3 regions of the Neobacillus sp. S1227 genome follow, and region 1 is predicted to be linked to each of the others. Evidence: riboswitches for the same ligand, from Rfam matches in the RefSeq annotation. Region 1 holds a riboswitch; each other region holds the start of a gene.

Region 1 (7,966 bases):
TATTGTGATTGAAGGGACTTCAAACGTAGATTATCCGCTGCAGAAGAAAAGACATACATTTGAATATTTAAGAACGATTGCTCATTTAAGACCGAGAACCAATACTTTCTCTGCTGTTTTTCGGGTGAGATCAATTGCAGCGTATGCCATGCATAAATTTTTCAACGAAAAAGGCTTCGTCTATGTTCACTCTCCAATTATCACTGGGAGTGACACAGAAGGTGCAGGTGAAATGTTTAGAGTAACCTCTATGGATTTAAACAACCTGCCGAAAAATGAAGAGGGCAAAACAGACGATACCAAGGATTTCTTTGGGAAAGAAACGAATTTAACGGTTAGCGGCCAGCTTTCTGCCGAATCCTTTGCCCTTGCATTTCGTAATGTCTATACGTTTGGTCCAACATTTAGAGCTGAAAACTCTAACACGGCAAGACATGCTGCTGAATTCTGGATGATTGAACCGGAAGTAGCGTTTGCTGAACTGCCAGATATTATGGACCTTGCTGAAGAGATGGTCAAATATGTTATTGGCTATGTGTTAGAGCACGCTCCTGAAGAAATGAACTTCTTTAACAGCTTTGTTGAAAAAGGTTTATTAGACCGTTTGAACAATGCATATACAGCTGACTTTGGCCGTGTTACGTATACAGAGGCTATTGAACTTTTGAAAAAATCTGGTGAGAATTTTGCTTATCCAGTTGAATGGGGGCTCGACCTGCAAACTGAGCATGAGCGTTATTTATGCGAAAAGGTATACCAAAAGCCGGTGTTTGTCACTGACTATCCAAAAGAAATCAAAGCCTTTTATATGCGCCTAAATGAGGACGACAAAACAGTGGCAGCGACCGACCTTCTTGTACCGGGGATCGGGGAATTGATTGGCGGCAGCCAGCGTGAAGAACGTGAAGAGGTTCTGGCTGCGAAAATCAAAGAACTTGGCATGAACGAAGAAGACTATTGGTGGTACCTGGAATTAAGAAAATACGGCGGCACCAAGCATTCCGGCTATGGCCTTGGCTTCGAACGCCTGATCATGTACCTAACCGGAATAACCAATATCAGAGATGTGATTCCATTCCCAAGAACACCAGGAAATGCAGATTTTTAAACTAATTAACAAAAAGAGAAGACCAACCGAGTTGTTGGTCTTCTCTTTTTGTCTGTATCTAAAATTCTTCTAATTCTTCCTCAAAATAAAATAAACTCGGCTGTTCTTTGACGATATAGGAATATCGCTTCATATTTTTTATATATTGCCACTTTAAAATCGTAACCGTCTCCCCGGTTGTTTTAATGGTCACCATTTGTCCATTTTGGTATCGATTATTGGTGTTTTTCAAATTAACACTCCTTTTGTTATCTAATTGAGTATACCACATATTTACAAAATTGTTTGGTTGTTCAGGAGGTGTTTTTTTGGTGATTTATTCAAAAAATTTAATATTAGTTTTAACAAATTTAATTTTTTATATAAATTAAATTTAAAATATTAATTTATACTTTAAATTATTATAAAAATAATGTATGATATGGTTAATAAAGGAAAGGAGGATAAAATGGCTTACCCGTTAATCACTAATTGTCCTGTATGCAGCAAACAATTAAACATTACCAAACTGCAGTGTAAACATTGCCACACGACGGTGGAAAATGAATTCGAATTATCAAAGCTTGCTTCACTCGGACAGGAACAGCTTCATTTTATTGAAATTTTCCTGAAGTGCCGCGGAAGTATTAAAGAAGTTGAAAAGGAACTGGGGATTTCTTATCCAACAGTTAGAGGGAAATTAGACGACATCATTTCAGCAATGGGCTACTCAGCAAACCGGAAGTCGGAGGTAGATAAGAAAAAGGTCGTATCCATGCTGGAAAAAGGGGAAATCACTGCCGAAGAGGCTATTGCCTTATTAAAAGAGGGGGATATGTAAATGAAAGATGAAATCTCTAGAGTGTTAACGTTGGTCGAAGAAGGAAAGCTTGATAAAGAAAAAGCGACTGAACTGATTAATGTCCTTCAAGGGAAGGAGCCAATTGTTGAACTTAAGAAAGAAGCTTCATCATATGGCAGCAAAATGCTAAAAATCCGCGTTAATTCCCATGAAGGTGACAATGTGAATGTCAATCTTCCCATTAATCTTGTAAAAGCAGTGTTGAAGGTGGGCACCAGCATTGCCGAAAGAATTCCACAAGCGGAAAAGTATGTGAAAGATATCAATGTAGATTTGTTGATAGAAGCGATTGAAAACGAACTAGACGGCCAAATTGTGGATGTTACTTCAGCAAATGGCGATAAAGTGTTTGTGGTGATTGAATAAATATGTTAAAAGTAGGCTTAAAGATAAAAGAAAGAAATTTCAATTTACCTGTTCCATATGTTGTCTTAAATCTTCTAAGTTCTGTAATCACGTCAAGACGATTTATTGGCTTTATCAATAAATCGATTGAAAAAGGCGGGGGAAAATTCGTCCTTCCACAAATAAATAAAAGCGATTTAAAGCCTTTGCTGAACGGGATGACAAGGCATAAGGGTTTAGTGCTAGTGGAAACGAAATTAAAAGATGGAACAGAAGTTACCATTATATTATAAAAAAATGGCTCCAGCTGGAGCCATTTTTACATTTAATTATTTAAATCACACTTCTCCAAAGGAATAACCTTTGTTTTCTTTGTAAATTTATACCCTAACCAAAGGATAAGGAATAATGGCAGACCAATATAGGATACTAATACACCGTTCCAATCAATATGATCGCCAATAAATGCTGAATAGTTTTGCCCAATCACGACAATACCGCAAACGACAAAAGCAAAGATTGGGCCAAATGGAAACAACTTTGATTTATATGGCAATAAATTTAGATCTTTGCCTTGAGCAACATAAGCTCTGCGGAAGCGATAATGACAAATAGCAATTCCGAGCCATGCGATAAAGCCTGACATACCGGAAGCATTTAAAAGCCAGACATAAACTGTACCATCACCAAAGAGGGATGCCAGAAAAGCAAGTGTTCCGACTAATGCTGTTACAATTAGTGCATTAACTGGCACACCATTTTTGTTCAATTTACCAAGAAATTTTGGTGCTTTCCCTTCGCGTGCCAAATCCCATAGCATACGAGTTGATGCATACATTCCTGAATTACCTGCTGATAAAACAGCTGTTAAGATGACTGCGTTCATTACAGAAGCAGCAAATGCGATTCCTGCTTTTTGGAAAACAAGGGTAAATGGACTTACAGAGACATCACCGTTAGCAAGATTTTCGTTTGTATAAGGAATAATAAGACCAATAACAAGAATAGCTAAAACATAGAATAAAAGAATTCGCCAAAAAACTTGTTTTACTGCTCGTGGGATGGATTTTTCAGGGTTATCTGTTTCACCCGCTGCAACACCTAACAGTTCAGTTCCTTGGAAAGAGAATCCAGCTGCCATAAAGATTCCAAGCATGGCCATGAATCCGCCATGGAATGGTGCATCTCCGGCTGTAAAGTTTTTAAAGCCGATTGCTTCATTGCCCATAATTCCAAAAATCATTAACGTACCAGCAATGATAAAGATCACAACGGTTACAACTTTAATTAATGAGAACCAATATTCCGCCTCGCCAAATCCCTTAACAGAAAGATAATTTAACAAGAACATGATAACTAAAAAGATGCTGCTCCATAATAGTGAAGGAGAATCTGGGAACCAGAATTTCATAATCATTGTTACTGCAGAAAGTTCTGCTGCAATCGTAATGGCCCAGTTGTACCAATAGTTCCAGCCTAGGGCAAAGCCAAGGGATGGATCCACGAATTTCGTAGCATAGGTACTAAAGCTTCCTGCAACTGGCATGTATGCACCCATTTCAGCTAAACTTTGCATTAAGAAATACACCATAATACCAATAACAAGATAGGAAAGTATTGCTCCGCCAGGTCCCGCACTATGGATAGCTCCGCCACTGGCAAGAAATAATCCGGTCCCGATGGTTCCGCCGAGAGAAATCATCGTAAGATGGCGGGACTTTAAGCTCCGTCTTAATTCATTTTTATCATTTTTCGGACTCTTGGGACTTGTATATATTTCGTCTTTTCTTACCTGCGCTGTTTGCATGTTTATGACTCCTTTTAAATTTTTTTATTAGGAAGGAGTTTGGAATAAAAAATGCCCTCGAAGCAGATTCGACGGCATTTGTATATACCCCGCATCATACCTTCCGAAAGATAGCTCAACACGTAAAGCTGGTAAGGCCAAACGTGACAGTTCTGTTCCTGTTCGGAGACAGCCCCAGCATGTTCCTCCAGAGAGAAAAACACACTTCGGCAGCTTTTCCTTTCAAACGGAGTCAAAAACATCTCTGCGTCTCGTCCATTTTACTGATAAAAACCGCGACCTCTACCTCATCGGTTTTGATGAGGATTTAATATTAAGAATGATATATTACTAGAGTATATCCATTTTAATAAATTTGTCAATATTATATTTTGGAGACTAGGGATTAAGTAGTTTTTGTAGGTGAATATTAATGTAATATGCTTTTATAATTATTCAAATTAATCCCTGATGCTATTTCCAGATAATTAATTGTTTTTTAAATATATTAATTAATTTACATCCTGGCAATGAATCGTTATCATTTTTTTTAAAAATAGTGGAAAGACAGGAGAAATATTCATGCAGATGGTTGGAATTATTATTGGCTCTTTTATAATCGTAGGTGCATTCAATCTTTTCCTCATCCCTCACGAGGTTTTAAGTAGCGGGATGAGCGGAATTTCGATGATAATAGGAATGATTACCCCCATAAACACAGGCTTGGCTAATCTTTTGTTGAACCTTCCCCTTTTAATTATTGGCTATAGAATGCTGGGAAAAAGATTTATCTTTAATTCAATCTTTTCAGTTTTTGTTATTTCCTTAGGACTTTATTTAGTACCGGTATTTCCAGTCGCAAAGGATACCATCCTCTCATCAATATTTGGCGGAGCTTTGACCGGTCTGGGGGTTGGAATCGTATTTCGATGCTCAAGTTCAACGGGAGGATTTGATATCATCGGAATGATTGTTTCCCGGAAGAAAGACTTTCCAATCGGGGTGCTCCTTTCCGGAATGAACGCGGTTGTCATTGTGATTAGCGGTTTTTTATTCAATTGGGATGCTGCCCTCAATACGTTGGTTTCGATTTTTGTTACAGGAAAAGTAGTTGACGCTATTTATACGGACCATGTCAAATTAACTTTAATGATCATAACAGAAAAGGGCGAAGAAATGAGAAATCATTTGGTGGCTAACTTATACCGTGGACTCACAATTATGGATGGTGTTGGAGGGTATACAAATGGCAGCCGTAAGATTTTAATCTCTGTCATTTCAAGATATGAGTTAAATGAGGTTAAATCACTTATTTCTGAGGTCGATCCGACAGCTTTTGTCAATATTACCGAAACGATAGAAGTAATGGGGTTGTTTCATCGGCCAAGCCCGCAATAATGCTTTGAAAAATAGAGGCTGTCTCATTAGAATGGGAGTTTATTCTCCTTTATGAGCCTGCCTCTATTTTGTATTTTTAATTGTTTATATATTTTTCAAAAACAAAGCCAAAATCTTTGACACAATATTGCTTTTTACTTTCCTCGAGCCACTGGAATGCTGCTTGATTCAACATTTTAAATTGAACAACCAAGTTGCTGTCAGGAGTTGAGACGCGCCCTAATGTTGTGGATGCGACATCGAGACTTTGCTTGGCAAACTGAAGGGAAATTTCATTTTCATGGGTAATTTCGGAAATTTTAATAAGGGCCTTGTATAAATCTTTAACTTCCTCAAGATGCTTTTTATGAACGTCGATGGAGAATGGCTGCGAGCCGATTTTGAATTTGATTTCCACGTCCAGGTCGACTGTACCGGCCGTTTCCAACATAACATCTGATATTTTATTTGTGGCATAATTGTACCGATGAAGCATCCGCTTTTTGCTTGTCGCACTAGTACCATCAAGATGAATGAGTGCATTGTTTGTAAAGCAATACTCATCAGATTTTGATTTAATTAAGAAATAAATCTTTTCATTATCCTCATGCATCACGTAATCATCGGCATCCACCTTATCATAATCAGAAGGCTTAATTACCGACCCTACATCACTTAATCCCAACAAATCTGAAGCCACTTTTCCAAACATTGTGTCAACCTCTCTCTACTTATAATATTTGCCATTCTTATGTACGAATAGGAGTCACAGAGGTTTCGTTTTTTGAATGACAATTTTAAATTTATTTTACACATTTTGAGAATATGTGTTTTTAAGGGGGAATAAATATTAACAAACTATTCAGAAATCTGTTATAATCTTGAGTATTGAAAAAATCAACGTTGACAAGAGTTAAAGGGGAAAACAATGCGTTCTATCATTTTAGGCATTTTTGCCGCTTTCTTTTTTGCATTTACATTTATTTTAAACAGGGCAATGGACCTTGCAGGCGGCAGCTGGATTTGGAGTGCATCATTAAGATATATCTTTATGATTCCTTTTCTATTGCTTATTGTAATGGTGAGGAAAAATCTGAAGCCGCTCTTGAAAGAGCTAAAAATGGCACCAGGAAAATGGATTTTATGGAGTTTTATTGGCTTTGGTTTGTTTTATGCACCGATTTGTTTTTCTGCTTCCTATGCCCCAGGTTGGCTAATTGCTGCAACCTGGCAAATAACCATTATATCAGGTTCCCTTTTAGCTCCACTTTTTTATGAAAAGGTCATGACCACTAACGGCCCTATTGTATTGAGAGGGAAAATTCCTTTTAAAGGTCTGGCAATGTCATTAATCATTTTGCTGGGAATCGTTTTAATGCAGCTTGAGCAGGCCGATACCCTTTTAGTGACGACAATCGTATTAGGAGTAATGCCTGTAATAATCGCTTCCTTTGCTTACCCGCTAGGAAATCGTAAAATGATGGATATTTGCGGTGGACGCCTTGATGTTTTCCAGCGTGTTCTTGGAATGACTCTGGCAAGCATGCCTTTTTGGCTGATTTTATCAATATATGGCCTAGTTACTGAAGGACCTCCAAGTATAGGGCAAACATTTCAATCCGGGTTAGTGGCTATATCATCCGGAGTAATAGCTACCATCCTATTTTTTCAGTCGACTGATTTGGTAAGAGGAAATATGCAAAGGCTTGCCGCTGTAGAAGCAACACAGGCAATGGAAGTTTTATTTGCTCTAGTTGGGGAAGTGTGGCTCTTAAATACCCCTTTGCCAAATGCTGTTTCTTGGCTGGGAATGCTGCTTGTAATGGGTGGTATGGTTCTCCACAGCTATGTAACTCATAAAAAGGCTCCGCTCAGTGCCAACACGGAAAGTGCTTAGCATTTAAAAAGAGGCTTGAGAGACAGCCTCTTTTTCGTTATCCATTTAAATATGGATCGAGATTGTCTATTAATCCTTGCATTAAAGCTGCATTTTCCTTATACATTTCTCTAGACTTTTCACATTCTGTCGAAAGTGAAAAAATTTCCAAATCCGCCTGAGCCTTTTTTAGACTGGCCATTAAAAGCGGCCTCTGAGTTGGGGCAGGTACTTGAATTTTATCGTCATAAAGATCAACCGTTATCTCCCCAAAAGAATCTATTTGACCGAGAAAAACATTGTCAAGGGTAACTTCAAGCTTTTCTAATTCTGTGAACAACCAGGCTCTGCTTTTTCCCGAGGCACGCAAACCTTCTTCAATAATTTTGCCATCCATAATTATCGTATTTGGTTCCTTCTCATTTGCCATTTTCATTTGCAAATCTTTAGGAGTTATTGGCTGGTTCTCTTTTTTTAATAAGGCGGTTACTTTTCCACGCGGTTCTAATATGGCGAATTCCACATCGGCCACTTTAAATATATTTTTTTCTCGCAGCAGGGTAGACAATTCGTCGATTGTAAATCGTTCCTTTTTTAAATTTTCCTCTAAAATTTTTCCATCTTTAATAAGAA
Region 2 (7,966 bases), 630 kb from region 1:
TTGTTCCACTTTTCTTCCTGCTCTTTAACATGACGGTCAAAGACAGTAGAAGAAACAGCATCAGAGCTCTTTTCAAGACCTTCTATATACTTGACTACATTTGGTCCAGCAACCATTCCACCAAATACAGCGGAAAGAAGTGAGTTTGCTCCAAGACGGTTCGCACCATGCTGAGAATAATCACATTCTCCGGCAGCAAACAAACCAGGAATACTAGTCATTTGGTCATAATCAACCCAAAGTCCGCCCATTGAATAGTGAACGGCAGGGAAAATTTTCATTGGGACTTTTCGTGGGTCATCGCCAACGAATTTTTCATAAATTTCAATGATACCGCCAAGTTTAACATCCAATTCATGAGGATCCTTATGAGATAGGTCAAGGAATACCATGTTTTCACCGTTTACACCCAATTTTTGATTAACGCAGACATCAAAAATTTCACGTGTTGCAATATCACGTGGTACCAAGTTTCCATATGCAGGATATTTTTCCTCTAGGAAGTACCAAGGCTTTCCGTCTTTGTATGTCCAAACACGGCCGCCTTCACCACGTGCAGATTCACTCATTAAGCGAAGTTTATCGTCGCCAGGGATGGCAGTTGGGTGAATCTGAATCATTTCACCATTTGCATAATATGCACCCTGCTGATAAACAATCGATGCTGCAGAACCAGTGTTAATTATTGAGTTTGTAGATTTACCAAAAATAATACCAGGTCCGCCAGTTGCCATTATGACGGCATCCGCAACGAATGATTTGATTTCCATTGTTTTCAAGTCTTGGGCAACAATTCCACGGCAAACGCCTTCCTCGTCAACGACTACGCCCAAAAACTCCCAGCCTTCATATTTAGTAACAAGTCCCGCTACCTCGTGGCGGCGAACTTGCTCATCCAATGCATATAAAAGCTGCTGACCAGTTGTTGCACCAGCAAATGCAGTTCTGTGGTGTTGAGTTCCTCCGAAACGGCGGAAGTCTAATAAGCCTTCCGGAGTACGGTTAAACATAACACCCATCCGGTCAAATAAATTGATAATACCAGGCGCGGCATCACACATTGCCTTAACCGGAGGCTGGTTAGCCAAGAAATCTCCGCCATAAATAGTATCATCAAAGTGAATCCATGGGGAGTCCCCTTCACCTTTAGTATTTACTGCTCCATTAATACCGCCTTGGGCACAAACAGAGTGAGAGCGTTTAACAGGAACAAGAGAAAATAATTCTACAGGAGTTCCGTGTTCCGCAACCTTAATAGTTGCCATCAAGCCGGCCAATCCGCCGCCGACAATGATCACTTTACCTTTACTCATCGTGACTCACTCCCTTAATCCAAATCCAATATTTTTCCAAAAATCATTAATTTATCAAACAAAAGCTAAAAGTGTTTGAACTGCTACGATAGATAGAAGTACGAAAACTACCATCGTAAAATATGTAGCAATAGTTTGTGACCGTGGGGATTGCGTAATACCCCAGCTTACCATGAAGGACCATAATCCGTTCGCAAAGTGAAAAATAGCTGAAATAATACCAATTACATAAAACGCAAACATGATTGGTGAAGAAAGAATATCATGCATCATTTGGAAGTTAACCTCAGCACCGAATGCAGCGGCAATACGTGTTTCCCAGACATGCCATGCGATAAAAATAAGAGTGATTACCCCTGATACACGTTGAAGCAGGAACATCCAGTTTCTAAAGAAACCAAATCTTGAAACATTGTTTCTTGCTGTAAATGCAATGTACAAGCCATAGATTGCATGGAACAGCAATGGTAAATAAATTACTACTGTCTCAAGGACAATTCGGAACGGAAGTGTCCCCATGAAATTTGCTGCCTTGTTGAAGGATTCCACTCCTTCTGTTGCAAAGTGGTTGACAATCAGGTGCTGTACAATGAAAACCCCGATTGGGATAACCCCTAGCAACGAGTGCAGCCTCCGATTGAAAAATTCGCGATTCCCCGCCATTGATTTACCCCCTTTTAAATTTTAAAAAATGATGTTAAGTTTTTACTTCCTTCATTAATATAACCTAGCATCACTGTGACAATTATGTGACATGTCCATTTTACTCCCAACATCATAGAGCGTCAAGGAAACGGATACATAAAAAAGCGATGAAAACTAAAATTTTTATAATATATTGATATTATGACAGATATGATTTTCGGCATGCTTCTAATTTGTAAGCGCTTTATTTTTGCTTGTAATTACCAACATCTTACGGGAGAATTTTTTTCCTGCATCGGATACGATAATTATGATAAGAAATAAGAACAAATATTGTAAAATAATAATTTTTTTGCGACTTCTTTACATTATTAGAAAACTGTACTGAAACAGCACTCGATTTGTATATAATAGAATGATAGAAAGAGGGGAAGTAAATGAAAGATAGTGCAGTAATGGACCAAGACCTACAAATGCCGGAACCAAGGACAATCTCTATATTTGGCTATGAATTAATTAGAGAAGTTCTTATACCTGAGCTTTTTGGCAAGGACACTCCTGAAATTCTTTACTGGGCAGGGAAACGTCTTGCCCGAAAATTTCCTTTGGAAAGTTATGAAAGTGTAATTGATTTTTTTGCAAAAGCTTCTTGGGGTGAGTTAGAAATTAAAAAGGAAGCAAAAAATGAGCTGGAATTCGAGCTGGCAAGTCCAATGATTGTATCGCGCGTTAAATCAAAAGCGGAGAACTTCTTTCAACTTGAAGCCGGTTTTCTTGCTCAGCAAATCGAAGTCCTAAAAGGGGCCATCGCTGAAACCTTCGAACACCCAGTCAAAAAATCAAACAAAGTTTGCTTCACCGTAAAATGGGATAAAGACTAAAAGAAAGGGGGCAGGCCCCCTTTTCTTAGTTTTGCCCAAGTTCAAAGGCCTCGTGCAGGGCTTCTACTGCTTTGAGCATATTTTTTTCTTCTACTACAGCCGATACTTTGATCTCTGAGGTGCTGACCATCTTTACAGGAATATTGCTGTTGGCCAGAACCTCAAACATTTTGGCAGCCACACCAGGATTAGAGATCATTCCGGAACCAACAATTGATACCTTTGCCAGTTTATTTTCAGCATCAAGCTGGTCATAGGCAAGTACTTCTTTATTGTTTTCAAGTACATTTAAGGTTGGGATCCAATCATCGGTATGAATAGAAAAGGATAGATTAGCAGCACCCTCTTCTGTTGTGCTTTGAATAATAATATCCACGTTAATATGATTTTTGGCCAATGTTGTAAAAATAGTAGATAAACTTGTTAATGAATTTCTAAGCCCTAAAACAGTAACCCGTGTAATGCCATCCTCAAACGCGACACCGCGTACGACTAAATTTTGTTCCATCGTTGCTTCCTCCTCAATTACAGTTCCTTCAACCTTCTCCATGCTAGAGCGAACCTCCAGCCTTACTTGATAATTTTTTGCAAACTCGACCGCTCTTGGATGAAGAACTCCCGCACCCAGATTGGCCAGTTCAAGCATTTCATCATACGACACAGATAATAATTTCCGAGCGTTCTTGACGTAACGGGGATCTGTTGTAAATACCCCGGTTACATCAGTATAGATATCACATTTATCCGCATTTAGGGCAGCCGCAAGTGCAACAGCAGTTGTATCCGAACCGCCTCGGCCGAGCGTAGTGATTTCCCCTTCTTCTGTAACCCCTTGGAATCCGGCAACAATGACGACTTTTCCTGCCTGAAGCTGTTTTTGAACAACTTCAGTGTTTATTTTCGAAATCCTTGCCTTTCCGTGAACAGGCTCTGTCATAATTCCAGCTTGCCATCCAGTAAAGGAAACAGCCTCTAGCCCCTTTTGGTTTAAGGCCATCGAAAGCAAGGCGATTGTCACCTGCTCACCTGTTGAGAGCAGCATATCCATTTCCCGCTTATTCGGCTGCTCGGATATTTCTTTTGCCATATTTACCAGCTGGTCCGTCGATTTTCCCATCGCCGAAACAACCACCACTACTTGGTTTCCGCGTTCCATTTCCTCCCGCACACATTCTGCGACATTTAGAATTTTTTCAATGCTGCCAACGGAGGTCCCGCCAAACTTCTGTACTATTAAACCCATGTCTTCCCCTTCTCTCAGTCATTCTTGTAAAAAAATAAAAAGCAATGGGAACACATCCCATTGCTTTGAAAACACAAAATTAAGATTTTCGCGTTAGTAGACAATGAAAGATAGCGCTCCAAGACAACGGTCTTGACAATCCGGCATTTTTTCAATGACGAACCAGCGGAGAAAATAATGAGAGTTTCCCTACTTCGGCGAACATTCCCTTTCAAAGCCCATCGTTGAAGCTCATCCTTCTCCAAGCCTTTACTATTGAAGCTCGCACCTCTACCTTCACTTTACTTATAAAAGTGATAGTCTATTAAATTTTTATTCATTATAGCATAGTAATATTAGAGTGACAATTATTGTGATTGAAGTTTTTTTATTAATTCTACTGCCACATGTTGGGGAATTCCAATTCCTCTAAATTCTTCAAGGGTTGCCTCTTTCATTTTCTTAACGGAGCCAAATTCCTTTAATAGCTGTTTTTTGCGTTTTTCGCCAATCCCAGGAATATCGTCAAGTAAGGATTGGAATGCAGTTTTACCCCGTGTCTGCCGGTGGAAGGTAATCGCAAAACGGTGCACTTCATCCTGGATTCGCTGGAGCAAATAAAATTCCTGGCTATTCCGGGCAAGCGGTACAATTTCTAATGGATTCCCATACATAAGCTGTGATGTGCGGTGCTTCTCATCCTTCACCAGTCCAGCGAGAGGAATGTCCAGTCCCAATTCATTTTCTAGCACATCGCGGACAGCTTCCACATGTCCCTTTCCACCGTCAATGATGATCAAGTCAGGCAGCGGAAGCTCTTCCTTTAGAGCTCTCGAGTATCTTCGTCTTGTTACCTCTCTCATTGATTCATAATCATCCGGGCCTTCAACAGACTTTATTTTATATTTCCGGTATTCCCGCTTGTTTGCCTTTCCATCTGTAAAAACAATCATCGCTGAAACAGGGTCTGTTCCTTGAATGTTAGAGTTATCAAAGGCCTCAATTCGGTGTGGCGTATATATGCCAAGCATTTCTCCGAGGTTTTCAACAGCTTTAATTGTTCTTTCCTCATCTTTTTCAATAAGAGAGAACTTTTCATTCAAGGCGATTTTCGCATTTTTAATTGCCATTTTGACAAGGTCCTTTTTCTGACCCCGCTGCGGCTTGATGACTTTTACTTCCAATAACTGCTCAGCCATGTACAAATCCACATCGTCTTGGATGAGAATTTCCTTGGGTTTAAAATGGTTCGTCTTTTGATAAAATTGGCCAAGGAAGGTGAGAATTTCTTCTTCCGGCTCATTATAGATAGGGAACATCGAAACGTCTCGTTCAATCAGCTTCCCTTGGCGCACAAAAAACACTTGAACACACATCCAGCCTTTGTCAACCGCATAGCCGAATACATCACGGTCAGTAAAATCAGTCATCGTGATCTTTTGTTTTTCCATGATCGTTTCAATATGAATAATTTTGTCACGGAACTCCTTTGCTCTTTCAAAATCAAGCTCTTCCGAAGCAGCCTGCATTTTTTCTGTCAAATCCTTTTTTATTTCCTTATAGCCGCCATTTAAAAAGCGGGTAATTTCATCAGTCATTTGTTTATACTGTTCTTCTGAAACCTCATTTACGCAGGGCGCCAGGCACTGACCCAAGTGATAATACAGGCAGACCCGGTCAGGAAGCGTGGAACATTTGCGGAGCGGGTAAATCCGATCAAGCAGTTTCTTTGTTTCGTTTGCTGCCCCTACGTTGGGATATGGACCAAAATACTTACCTTTATCCTTTTTTACTTTTCTTGTAATAATTAGCTTGGGATGTCTTTCCGCAGTCAGCTTAATAAATGGATAGGTCTTATCATCCCTAAGCATGACATTATATTTCGGGTCATATTTTTTTATTAAATTTAATTCAAGCAGAAGTGCCTCAATATTAGATGAGGTGACAATATATTCGAAGTCTTCAATTTCATTGACAAGTCTTAATGTTTTTCCATCATGGGAACCGGTAAAATATGACCGTACTCGGTTCTTTAATACCTTTGCTTTCCCCACATAAATAATCGTGCCCTGACGATCCTTCATCAAGTAGCAGCCGGGCTGATCCGGCAGCAATGTAAGCTTTTGTTTTATCGTCTCATTCATTCCGGCCGCTCCTCTCCGCCTTTTTTAGAATCATTGTCTTTTAAAATTTTAATGCAATCCGTCGATAAAGGAAAGTGGGAGTCTCTAGAAAAAAAGAAAAACCGGAGTTGTCCGGTTTTTTCTTAGTAATAAATAGGATCCAATTCGAGGAATTGTTTGGACCACCTTGTGTTAAAAATGCGATTAAATCAAACACCTTAAATGAACCAATTAGGAGTGTAATAAATAGAAAAGCATTTGTTGGTCCAAGTAATGGCAAGGTGATTTTAAAAAACTGCTGAAGCGAAGATGCTCTATCTATACTTGCTGCTTCATATAATTCCTCCGGAATACTTGATAGGGAAGAAAGATAAATAATAATTTGATAACCAATGCCCGCCCAAATCGAAATGATTATAATTGAAATTAATGAGGTTTTCGGGCTTGCCAGCCACATTGGTGTATTCTCTATCCCCATACTCGCTAAAAATTGATTAATTGGCCCGAGGGATGGATGGAAAAGTGCACTCCATACAGCACCAATAGCAATAATTGAAGATATACAAGGGATAAAAAATGCAATCTTAAAATAACTGGACATATATACTTTTGTATGAATAATGACGGCAAGAACGATTGCAAGGAACATCCCAATCGGAACAGTAAAAATGGTATCAAACCCGGCAAAATGGATAGTTGAAAGTCCACCGACCATATTCCAATCTGAGAAACATAGTACTAGTGAAAAAATAAGCGGAAAAATATAGAGCAATAGAATTCCAATCACTTCTGGTAATAAAAATAGCCAGCCTACTAATCCTTCTTTTCTTCCATTTGTCCAGAACTTTTTTTCCGGAATTGGTTTCGCATTCACAGATACACCTGATTTAACTACTTTATTCTCCATGGCTGATACCTCCTTTTTTATCTTTATTTTCACTATAATAGAAATGTAGTTATGCGGTGATTCACGATTCTGACTATAATGTGCAAAATTTTTACCTACCTATAAAACAATCACATTTATAAAACAGAAATGATTATTTTAATCCAATGCTGAATTGAAATTCCGGAATCCACTGCCTGTTAGTGAAATCGCGCCCCTTAACAAGTACATGTTTTTCAAATACCTGCACATACAATCCCTGGCTTCCGGCCTGATCGATGACATCATCACCGCCCTTTCCGTCGGGTCCCCAAATGTCATAGACAGCCCCGCTATTAACCATATGAAAAGGATGCTCCACATACATGTTTGGAAAGTGTAAATCCCAATGTGAATGTCCGGAAAAAAAGAATACATTTTCCGCGTTTGCTAAAACTTTTACTAATTCTCGAGCCCGAATAACAGCATCCTTATAATAAGGCAAGTCTGTCCCATTTAAGGTGAAGGGGATTGGATGATGCAGAAAAACAAAAATTGGATTTGTGGCTTGCTTTAAATGTTCTAACTTATTTTCCAGCCATTTTAGCTGTTCGTGACTTAACACAGCAGAATCTTTCGTCGGAGATCCGATTGGCCCCCAGCTTTCTGTGCCTAAAAATAGAAAAGGATAGCCATGAATTTCCTTTTCATAATAAACCTTTTCAAGCTGACTAAATGCTAAAAAACGATTAATTGATGGCTCAATACCATCATTATTAAAAAACTCATGATTTCCAATGGTGTAGCACACTTCCTTAGGAAGAGAGTGCTGCTCTATTATTTCTTTGAATTTTCCATAACTTTCTTCTCCTCCATCATTAACCAAATCCCCATTAATGATCAATGCTGATGCATCC
Region 3 (7,966 bases), 120 kb from region 1:
TCCATATTTTCAACCGGCGGCTGTAACGGCATGCGGGAACCGCGTACAACGTTTAGGGAAAATTGCCGCATTGTAGTTGATAAGAAGCTTGCCTCTTCGTCCGTTTCCGAAGCAACCACGTTTAAACAAACCATCATGTATGGCTTATCCAAATACTCTGACGGTTGGAACCGGCTGCGATAAATCGAAATGGCCTCTTCCATATATTTTGGCGCAAAGTGGGATGCAAAAACATAAGGCAGACCCAGACTTGCTGCCAAGTAAGCAGAATCGGTTGAGGAACCTAGAATATAAATAGGGATATTTGTTCCTGCCCCAGGATATGCCCGTACATAACCCTGATGGTCTTCAGGTCCAAAATACGTTAACAAGGCCTTCACATCATCTGGAAATGTAAAAACAGAATCATTTTTCGAGCGTCTTAGAGCGCTTGCTGTCATCATATCTGTGCCGGGTGCGCGTCCCAGGCCAAGTTCAACCCGACCAGGATAAATGGTTGCCATTGTTCCGAATTGTTCAGCAACTACCAAAGGGGAGTGGTTCGGGAGCATAATCCCGCCCGAGCCCACGCTAATTTCTTTTGTATGTTCTAAGGTATGTTTTATTAAAATGGCTGTGGCAGAACTAACCAGTGTCGGGGTATTATGGTGTTCCGCAATCCAATAACGTTTATATCCCATTTTTTCAACTGCCTGTGCCAGGTCAACCATTGCATTAATTGCTTGGTTCGAATCCTGTCCTTCCCGAATTGGGGCAAGGTTTAATACTGAAACTGGTATATGAATATTTGTCATTATTTTAAATTCCTTTCTTTAAACAGATACACTACTATAGTAACAATGACCGTTTAGGAACAAAAATTAAATGCTTATACAAAAAGAAAAAGGTGCCGCACCATCCCGACACCCTTTACCTTCAAACTTCATCGTTATTATTTCTTTGCTGTATTGATACATGCTTTGGTGGTTTCGGATAACCCGTTTTTCCTGTATCGTCCGGTCCGGTTAGGGTATTCCTCTGGTCCAATACCTTACCTGAGTACTCAATTGGGTTTTTATCTGCCATCTTTTTTCACCTCTATTTTTTTATTGGATTCAGGTAAGTTTATACTTCATTTCCCTTTTCGCCATATTTCATTCTTCTCTCCGCTTCGCTCATCCGGTTTTGCGGTGGTTTGGTTTTATTGAGTGCCTTCTTTAATTCCACCGTTGCATCATTGTTTGTGTTATATTTCTTATCCATGAAAATCACTCCTTTTCATTCTTATTATGAACTGAATTAAAAGCTTCATTCTTGCAGACTAAGCAAAAAAGCCACCCATATCACATGATGGCTTTTAAAAATATATAACTTCGCATTAAAAGATAATCGTCTTATTCTCATGGACAATAACCCGGTCTTCTAAATGCCATTTGACCGCACGCGCTAAAACACTCCGCTCGATCGAACGGCCTTTTTTCTTTAGTGCCTCAACATTCGAACGGTGGTCAACCCGGGCAATATCCTGCTCAATAATTGGCCCCTCGTCCAAATCATTGGTCACATAATGGGAGGTGGCCCCGATTAATTTTACTCCGCGGCCATATGCCCGTTCATACGGCCGAGCCCCAATAAAGGCTGGAAGGAACGAGTGATGGATGTTAATAATTTTATTCGGGTTAGCAGCCACAAAGTTCGGCGTCAAAATTTGCATATAGCGGGCCAGCACGATGACATCAATGTCATGTTCTTTGAGGAGCTGCAATTGCTTGGTTTCAACCTCCGCACGAATGTCTTTATTGGCAGGAATATAATAGAACGGAATATTCAGTCCTTCTACTACTTCCCTAGCGTCTTCATGATTGCTGATGACAAGAGCGATCTCCGTCAATAAATCGCCGCTTTGCCATTCCCATAAGAGTTCAAGCAAACAGTGCAATTCCTTTGACACAAAAATCGCCGTTCTTTTCACCTCAAAAACCGGGCTAAAGCTCCATTCCATTGAAAACTTCTCAGCAATCTCTACAAAGTTCTGTTTCATTTCCGCTGCTTTTTCTTTTAGAGATGGGCATTCAAATTCAATTCTGATGAAAAACCGCCCACCCTCTGGATTTGTGGAATACTGATTGGACTCAATAATGTTAGCGTTGTATGAAAATAAAAATTGCGAAATTGCTGCCACAATGCCCGGCTGATCCGGACAGCTGACTAATAATCGGCCTCGGTTTTGATTCCTCTCTTGAAATTGTTCTAGTTGTTTTTTAATAATAGAATTCATGATAGCTACCTCTATCTCATTTTAATTATTGTGAATTATTATACAATTTAAAGCAGGACTTTGTCACTATTTAAATATAAAAAGGCTGCTGAACCATGATTATAGAGTCAGCAGCCCTAGCTATTCTTACTTAAAAACAGGAGGTGCCTTAAAAAACGGCACCACCCTTTGTTTATTAGGTTCGATTCAGCTGCCCGCTTCTTAGCTCAGGCTGCCTTTCCACATACCATTGAAAAAACCAAATAGCAATAGCAATCCAAAACCCACTGGCAAAATACCCGCCAAGAATATCACTGGGATAATGAACACCCAAATAGATACGACTGATCCCTATCATCAAAATCATGATGGTACTAAAAATAATCAACAGAGCGCGGCCTGTTCCGGTAGCAATATGTCTCCATAGCAGGAAGGCAAGTATCCCATATACAGAAAATGCATTCATCGCATGTCCGCTCGGAAAACTATAGCCTCCGATTTCTATCAATCGATGAAATTCGGGCCGTGCTCGGTGAAAAATTGATTTTAAAATGGAATTGATAATCGGCGTTCCCGCAATCACGGCAATGAATAAAATCAGTTCCAGCCGATGGTGCAGCACCTTATAGAGAAAGAAGATAATAAGAAGGGTGAGAATCACCACTATTTTTGTCGACCCGATGAAGGTGAAAAATTTCATAATGGCTGTTAAGTCAGGTGACTCAAGACTCTGGACTAAACTTATTAAGGTGTTATCAAATCGGACAATCTTATGAACCTCGATAAGCGTGGCCATCAAAGCAAAGGCCGCAAGGGAGATGACGCTTATGATGAATGCGCATGTTAGCTGAAACTTCAAGTTCATTACTGGTAACCTCACAGATAAAATTTCCTTTATTTTACCCTATTTCTTTTTATATCAAAAATGTTTCAGACAAAATAGACAACACACAAAAAGTGCCCCAAAAGGGACACTTCTTTTCTTCTTTATTCCTCCGCCACTTTCACCAGCTGTTTACCGATGTTATCCCCGCGGAATAAACCTAGAAACGCGTCTACAGTGTTTTCAAAGCCTTCGACAATCGTTTCGCGGTATTTGATTTTTCCTTCTCTTACCCACTGGGATAGCTGTGTTAAGCCCTCCTTGTTGTGCTGGGCATAGTCAGAAACGATGAAGCCCTTCATCAAGGAACTGGTTGTCAACAGCTGACCTGCAACCCTTGGACCGACAGGCGGTTTATCCGCATTATAATGGGAGATTTGTCCACAAACGGCAGTCCTAGACTGGAAGTTAATTAAGGACATCACCGCATCGCTTACAGGACCGCCAACATTATCGAAGTAGACATCGACACCGTTAGGGCAGGCTTCCTTCAATGCTTTGCGAAGGTTCTCGGCTGTTTTATAGTTAATTGCCGCGTCAAAACCTAGTTCCTCGGTTAAATAATCGCATTTATCGTCTCCGCCGGCAATACCAACGACTCGGCAGCCTTTCAATTTAGCGATTTGACCGACAACTGTTCCAACAGCTCCAGAAGCTCCGGAAACGACGACCGTTTCCCCTTCCTTCGGCTCCCCTATGTACAACAATCCAAAATAAGCAGTTAATCCCGGCATCCCAAGTACATGAAGCGCCGTTGTCACAGGTGCCAGTTCCGGATTCAGTCTGCGCAGGCCGCTTCCGTCCGAAACGTTATACTCAGCCCATTCCATGAGGCCATCTACATATTGCCCCGCTTCAAACCGAGAATTTTTTGACTCGACTACTTTTCCAACGACCCCGCCTTTAAATGGCTGACCTACTTCGTATGGCTTGGCATAAGATTTGGCATCCGACATCCGGCCTCTCATATAAGGGTCAACAGACAAATATAGTGACCGAATCAGCACTTCACCATCCTGAAGTTTAGGAACATTCTCCTCAATAAATTCAAAATTCCTTTCATCTGGCATTCCTACTGGCCGGCTAGCCAGTAAAATTTTTCTGTTCAAAAGGTTTGTCATCTAACCACTCCCTGTTTTATCTACTCCAAGAAGCAATTCTAGGTGCTTGATTATAATGTTCTACTTTTACGGCTAATCTCCTGCCAGAACACAAAATTACTTTAAACGAATGGTCATAAATTAAAACCCCGGAAGAATCCGAGGTTTTTATAATGGATTTAATAACCCTTCTTTGTATCTACTCTATTGTTAAGAGGTTTGTTTTCTTCCAAGTTTCTGAGTGTATCCAAAAAACAAGCTGCCCCTTCATCAGGTGTCGTTACCGCTGAAATATGGGGGGTAATCAATACAGAAGGATGGTTCCATAACGGATGATTCTCCGGTAGCGGCTCCTCTGTAAACACATCCAGGACAGCATAACGGATTTGACCATCTTCCAATGCCTGCAGCAGTGCTTCTTCATCTAATGATGCTCCCCGCCCTACATTAATAAAGCCGGCATTTGTTACTTTTTGAAAAACTCTACTATTAAAAAAGCCACCCGTTTGTTCCGTCAGCGGCATCGTGTTGATGATCACATCCATTTCCCCTAAGAGGTTAAAATGAGATTCCACAGTCATAACCTCATTAAAATACTCTTTTTCTTTTCCACTTTGGGAGACGCCGTAAACCTCCACTCCAAATCCAGACAAAAGCTTGGCGACAGCCAGTCCAATTTCACCGGTTCCATAGACCATCACTTTGAGTTCATTTAATAGCGTTGGAGTCCTTTGCTGCCATTTTTTCTGCAGCTGTAATTCCCGGAACTCCTCGTGAAATTGTAAGTCTTTCAATATGTAACTTAAACAATACTCTCCGATTCTTTGACCAAACGAACAAACTGTCCTTGTCAAAAGTACACTATCGTCCCAGGTCTTTTTATATAAAAAACGGTCAACTCCCGCACCGAGCGAGTGCACCCATTTTAAATGACTGTAATCGTAATCGGATTTGAGGTTAAAAGATACAAGTGCATCCGCCCATTTCAAATTCTCCTGTGTGACTTCATCCTCCGGGATATAACGGAAATTCTTTTGGACGCACGCATTTTGGATGTATGCCCGAAGCTCTTGATACATCGGGCTGACAATTAAAATATTTTCGATTTTCACCATAATTCACCTCTTCAGCATTACCTCCATTTTAAGGATAATTGGGAAAAAACTCAAAAAAGAAGAACAGAGCAGTTAATTCCTGCTCTCCTCCCCATACTATAAAACTATCAATAAATATACGCTTTTAGTATTTTTTATAAAAAGCCCTTGAACAAATAGGAATATTCTGTTATATTAATCTTAATTATATACTTCTTACTTCATACCTTATGAAGTGAGGATAGAGGCGCAAAGACCATCAGTAAACCATCCGAGGGTAATGGGACCCAGTGACGGTGGTAGAAAGGGGAATTTGCCGAAGCTTCTTTAGAGCCTCATTGTTCTAGAAGCTGGTTCTGTTATTGAATAAATACAGAATTGTCATATAGGAAACTATATGGAGGGCTATCTCACGCAGGGGAACTTGTAAAATTAATGTTTCTGATGCAGCTGTAGGGCCTTTCCCACAGCTGCTTTTTGCGTTTGGCCTTACCTCTTTTTAAAAATAATTTTAAAAGGGTGAAATTTATGTACTTTGGCCAAGTTTTAACAGCAATGGTAACTCCGTTTGATCAGCATGGCGAAATTGATTTTAATGCGACGAAAGATCTAGTAAATTACTTATTAGCAAATGGTACTGATGGTTTAGTAGTTTGCGGAACAACTGGTGAGTCCCCTACCTTATCAACTGAGGAAAAAGTGGCATTATTTAAATTTGTAGTTGAAGTTGTGGACGGAAGAGTTCCCGTTATTGCAGGCACTGGCTCAAACAACACAAGAGCCTCAATCAGTCTAACAAAGTTGGCAGAAGAAGTCGGTGTAGACGGCATCATGCTCGTTGCGCCATACTATAATAAACCATCTCAGGAAGGTATGTATCAGCATTTTAAAGCGATAGCTGAATCTACTTCTCTTCCGGTTATGCTTTATAATATTCCTGGCCGCAGTGTCGTCAATATATCTGCCGAAACGGTCATCCGTCTTTCTCAGATTCCTAATATCGTAGCGGTGAAGGAAGCCAGCGGCCACTTAGATGACATGGCCGAAATTATTAAACTAACTGCTGATGACTTTTCCTTATACAGCGGTGATGATGGAATTACTTTGCCGGTGCTTTCAATTGGCGGCGTTGGTGTAATTTCTGTTGCATCTCATATTATCGGGAATGAAATGCAGGATATGGTGTCACGCTTTAAAAAGGGCGACTTTGCGGGCGCTGCTTCAGCACACCGTGAATTACTGCCAATAATGAAAGCTTTATTTGCAGCACCAAGCCCTGCACCTGTAAAAGCAGCTCTTAATATGAAAGGGGTCAATGTCGGCGGCCTGCGTTTACCATTGATTCCGTTAAATGAAGAGGAGACTAAAACACTTCGAAATGTACTATTGCAAAATAGTGCAGTGGAAGTTTTGTAGAATGATATAAAAGTGAGATTGGGATGAAGGACAAATTCAGGCAGAATTCGGCTGGATTTGTCCTTCATTTTTTTGTTGAAGGACAAAATAATGTTGTCACGTTTTATAATGTCCTTCATACCTTCTATGAAGACCACAACCTTCCGTTTCCTGTTTCAAAATGTCCTTCATTACCTCCTCGTATCTGCTAATCTTTTTTCCAAAATATCCTCACTGCAATAAAATTTCTTTTATAAATTCAGAAAAGTGTTTACAAAATCCCTTTTAAACTCTATAATTCACATATAATTACTCGGAATTTGTCACAAAAGAAGGAGGCCCCCAACATGAGCATAGGAATTGCATTAATGGGATTATTAGTTGGGTTATTAGTAGGTTTAACTGGGGTTGGAGGGGCTGCATTGTTAACCCCGGTACTCATCATGGTCGGAATTCAACCTTCCATAGCAGTGGGTACGGATCTTGTTTACAACTCCATTACCAAACTGTTTGGAGTCATTCAGCATTGGCGACAGAAAACAATTAACTTTAAACTCATGAAGTATCTTGCTATCGGAAGTGTTCCAAGTGCAACAGGAGCCATTCTCATCCTCCAGGCTTTTGAAAAATATTTCCACAACCAAGAACAAATTATCAAGCATGGACTTGGCTATGTCCTTATTCTAGTGGCCACAGCCATTTTAATTAAGACATTTTTTGATAATAAAATCAGGCCGAACCGCTGGCAATTAAGACCTATTGAAGAAAAACGAACATTAACTATATTAATCGGGGCCGGTTTTGGCTTTATTGTCGGCCTGACTTCAATCGGGTCAGGATCATTATTTGCCCTTGCCATGCTATATCTCTACCGTCTGAAAGGATCTGAGCTGGTTGGCACCGATATAGCCCATGCCTTTTTGTTAGTGACTGTTGCCGGACTCCTCCACGCGAATGCCGGAAGTGTCAATTATATGCTTGTAGCGAACCTGCTAATCGGGTCGATCCCGGGCGTTCTAGTAGGGAGCACCTTATCCTCAAAAGTACCGACAAAGCCCCTTCGTACGGTTATTTCAGCGGTCATCATTTTTAGCGCGTTAAAACTTATAGGATTATAAAAAAAGAGCTTAAACGTTTAAGCTCTTTTTTGCTAAAATTCAGATTCTAACTTTAGATGGCTATCAAACTGAACCTTTTTATATTCTGTTATAAAGGCAGGAAATGTGATTGTAATGGTCGTTCCTACATTTAAGATACT

What was found. Region 1 has a riboswitch for lysine ahead of ACZ5AE_RS19345 (amino acid permease). Riboswitches for the same ligand answer to the same signal wherever they lie in the genome.
Region 2: it holds a riboswitch for lysine, as region 1 does, so the genes downstream of both, ACZ5AE_RS22670 (aspartate kinase) here and ACZ5AE_RS19345 (amino acid permease) in region 1, are expected to answer to the same signal.
Region 3: it holds a riboswitch for lysine, as region 1 does, so the genes downstream of both, dapA (4-hydroxy-tetrahydrodipicolinate synthase) here and ACZ5AE_RS19345 (amino acid permease) in region 1, are expected to answer to the same signal.

What each region holds. Positions count from the first base shown of each region.
Region 1 is NZ_AP038276.1:3,872,478-3,880,443, reverse strand. It holds gene asnS (asparagine--tRNA ligase) at 1-1,108, shown strand, start outside; gene ACZ5AE_RS19365 (hypothetical protein) at 1,167-1,340, opposite strand; gene ACZ5AE_RS19360 (DUF2089 family protein) at 1,557-1,928, shown strand; gene ACZ5AE_RS19355 (SHOCT-like domain-containing protein) at 1,929-2,315, shown strand; gene ACZ5AE_RS19350 (hypothetical protein) at 2,318-2,587, shown strand; gene ACZ5AE_RS19345 (amino acid permease) at 2,620-4,101, opposite strand; lysine riboswitch at 4,205-4,394, opposite strand; gene ACZ5AE_RS19340 (YitT family protein) at 4,663-5,478, shown strand; gene ACZ5AE_RS19335 (PH domain-containing protein) at 5,555-6,169, opposite strand; gene ACZ5AE_RS19330 (DMT family transporter) at 6,386-7,354, shown strand; gene ACZ5AE_RS19325 (DUF421 domain-containing protein) at 7,392-7,966, opposite strand, start outside.
Region 2 is NZ_AP038276.1:4,506,155-4,514,120, forward strand. It holds gene sdhA (succinate dehydrogenase flavoprotein subunit) at 1-1,313, opposite strand, end outside; gene ACZ5AE_RS22660 (succinate dehydrogenase cytochrome b558 subunit) at 1,368-1,976, opposite strand; gene ACZ5AE_RS22665 (YslB family protein) at 2,396-2,839, shown strand; gene ACZ5AE_RS22670 (aspartate kinase) at 2,865-4,082, opposite strand; lysine riboswitch at 4,186-4,363, opposite strand; gene uvrC (excinuclease ABC subunit UvrC) at 4,430-6,205, opposite strand; gene ACZ5AE_RS22680 (carbohydrate ABC transporter permease) at 6,246-7,091, opposite strand; gene ACZ5AE_RS22685 (metallophosphoesterase family protein) at 7,225-7,966, opposite strand, start outside.
Region 3 is NZ_AP038276.1:3,752,435-3,760,400, forward strand. It holds gene ACZ5AE_RS18700 (LLM class flavin-dependent oxidoreductase) at 1-794, opposite strand, end outside; gene ACZ5AE_RS18705 (hypothetical protein) at 916-1,065, opposite strand; gene ACZ5AE_RS18710 (hypothetical protein) at 1,105-1,242, opposite strand; gene purU (formyltetrahydrofolate deformylase) at 1,358-2,257, opposite strand; gene ACZ5AE_RS18720 (phosphatase PAP2 family protein) at 2,433-3,101, opposite strand; gene ACZ5AE_RS18725 (NADP-dependent oxidoreductase) at 3,224-4,240, opposite strand; gene ACZ5AE_RS18730 (D-2-hydroxyacid dehydrogenase) at 4,399-5,334, opposite strand; lysine riboswitch at 5,548-5,729, shown strand; gene dapA (4-hydroxy-tetrahydrodipicolinate synthase) at 5,842-6,729, shown strand; gene ACZ5AE_RS18740 (sulfite exporter TauE/SafE family protein) at 7,056-7,826, shown strand; gene ACZ5AE_RS18745 (ATP-binding protein) at 7,859-7,966, opposite strand, start outside.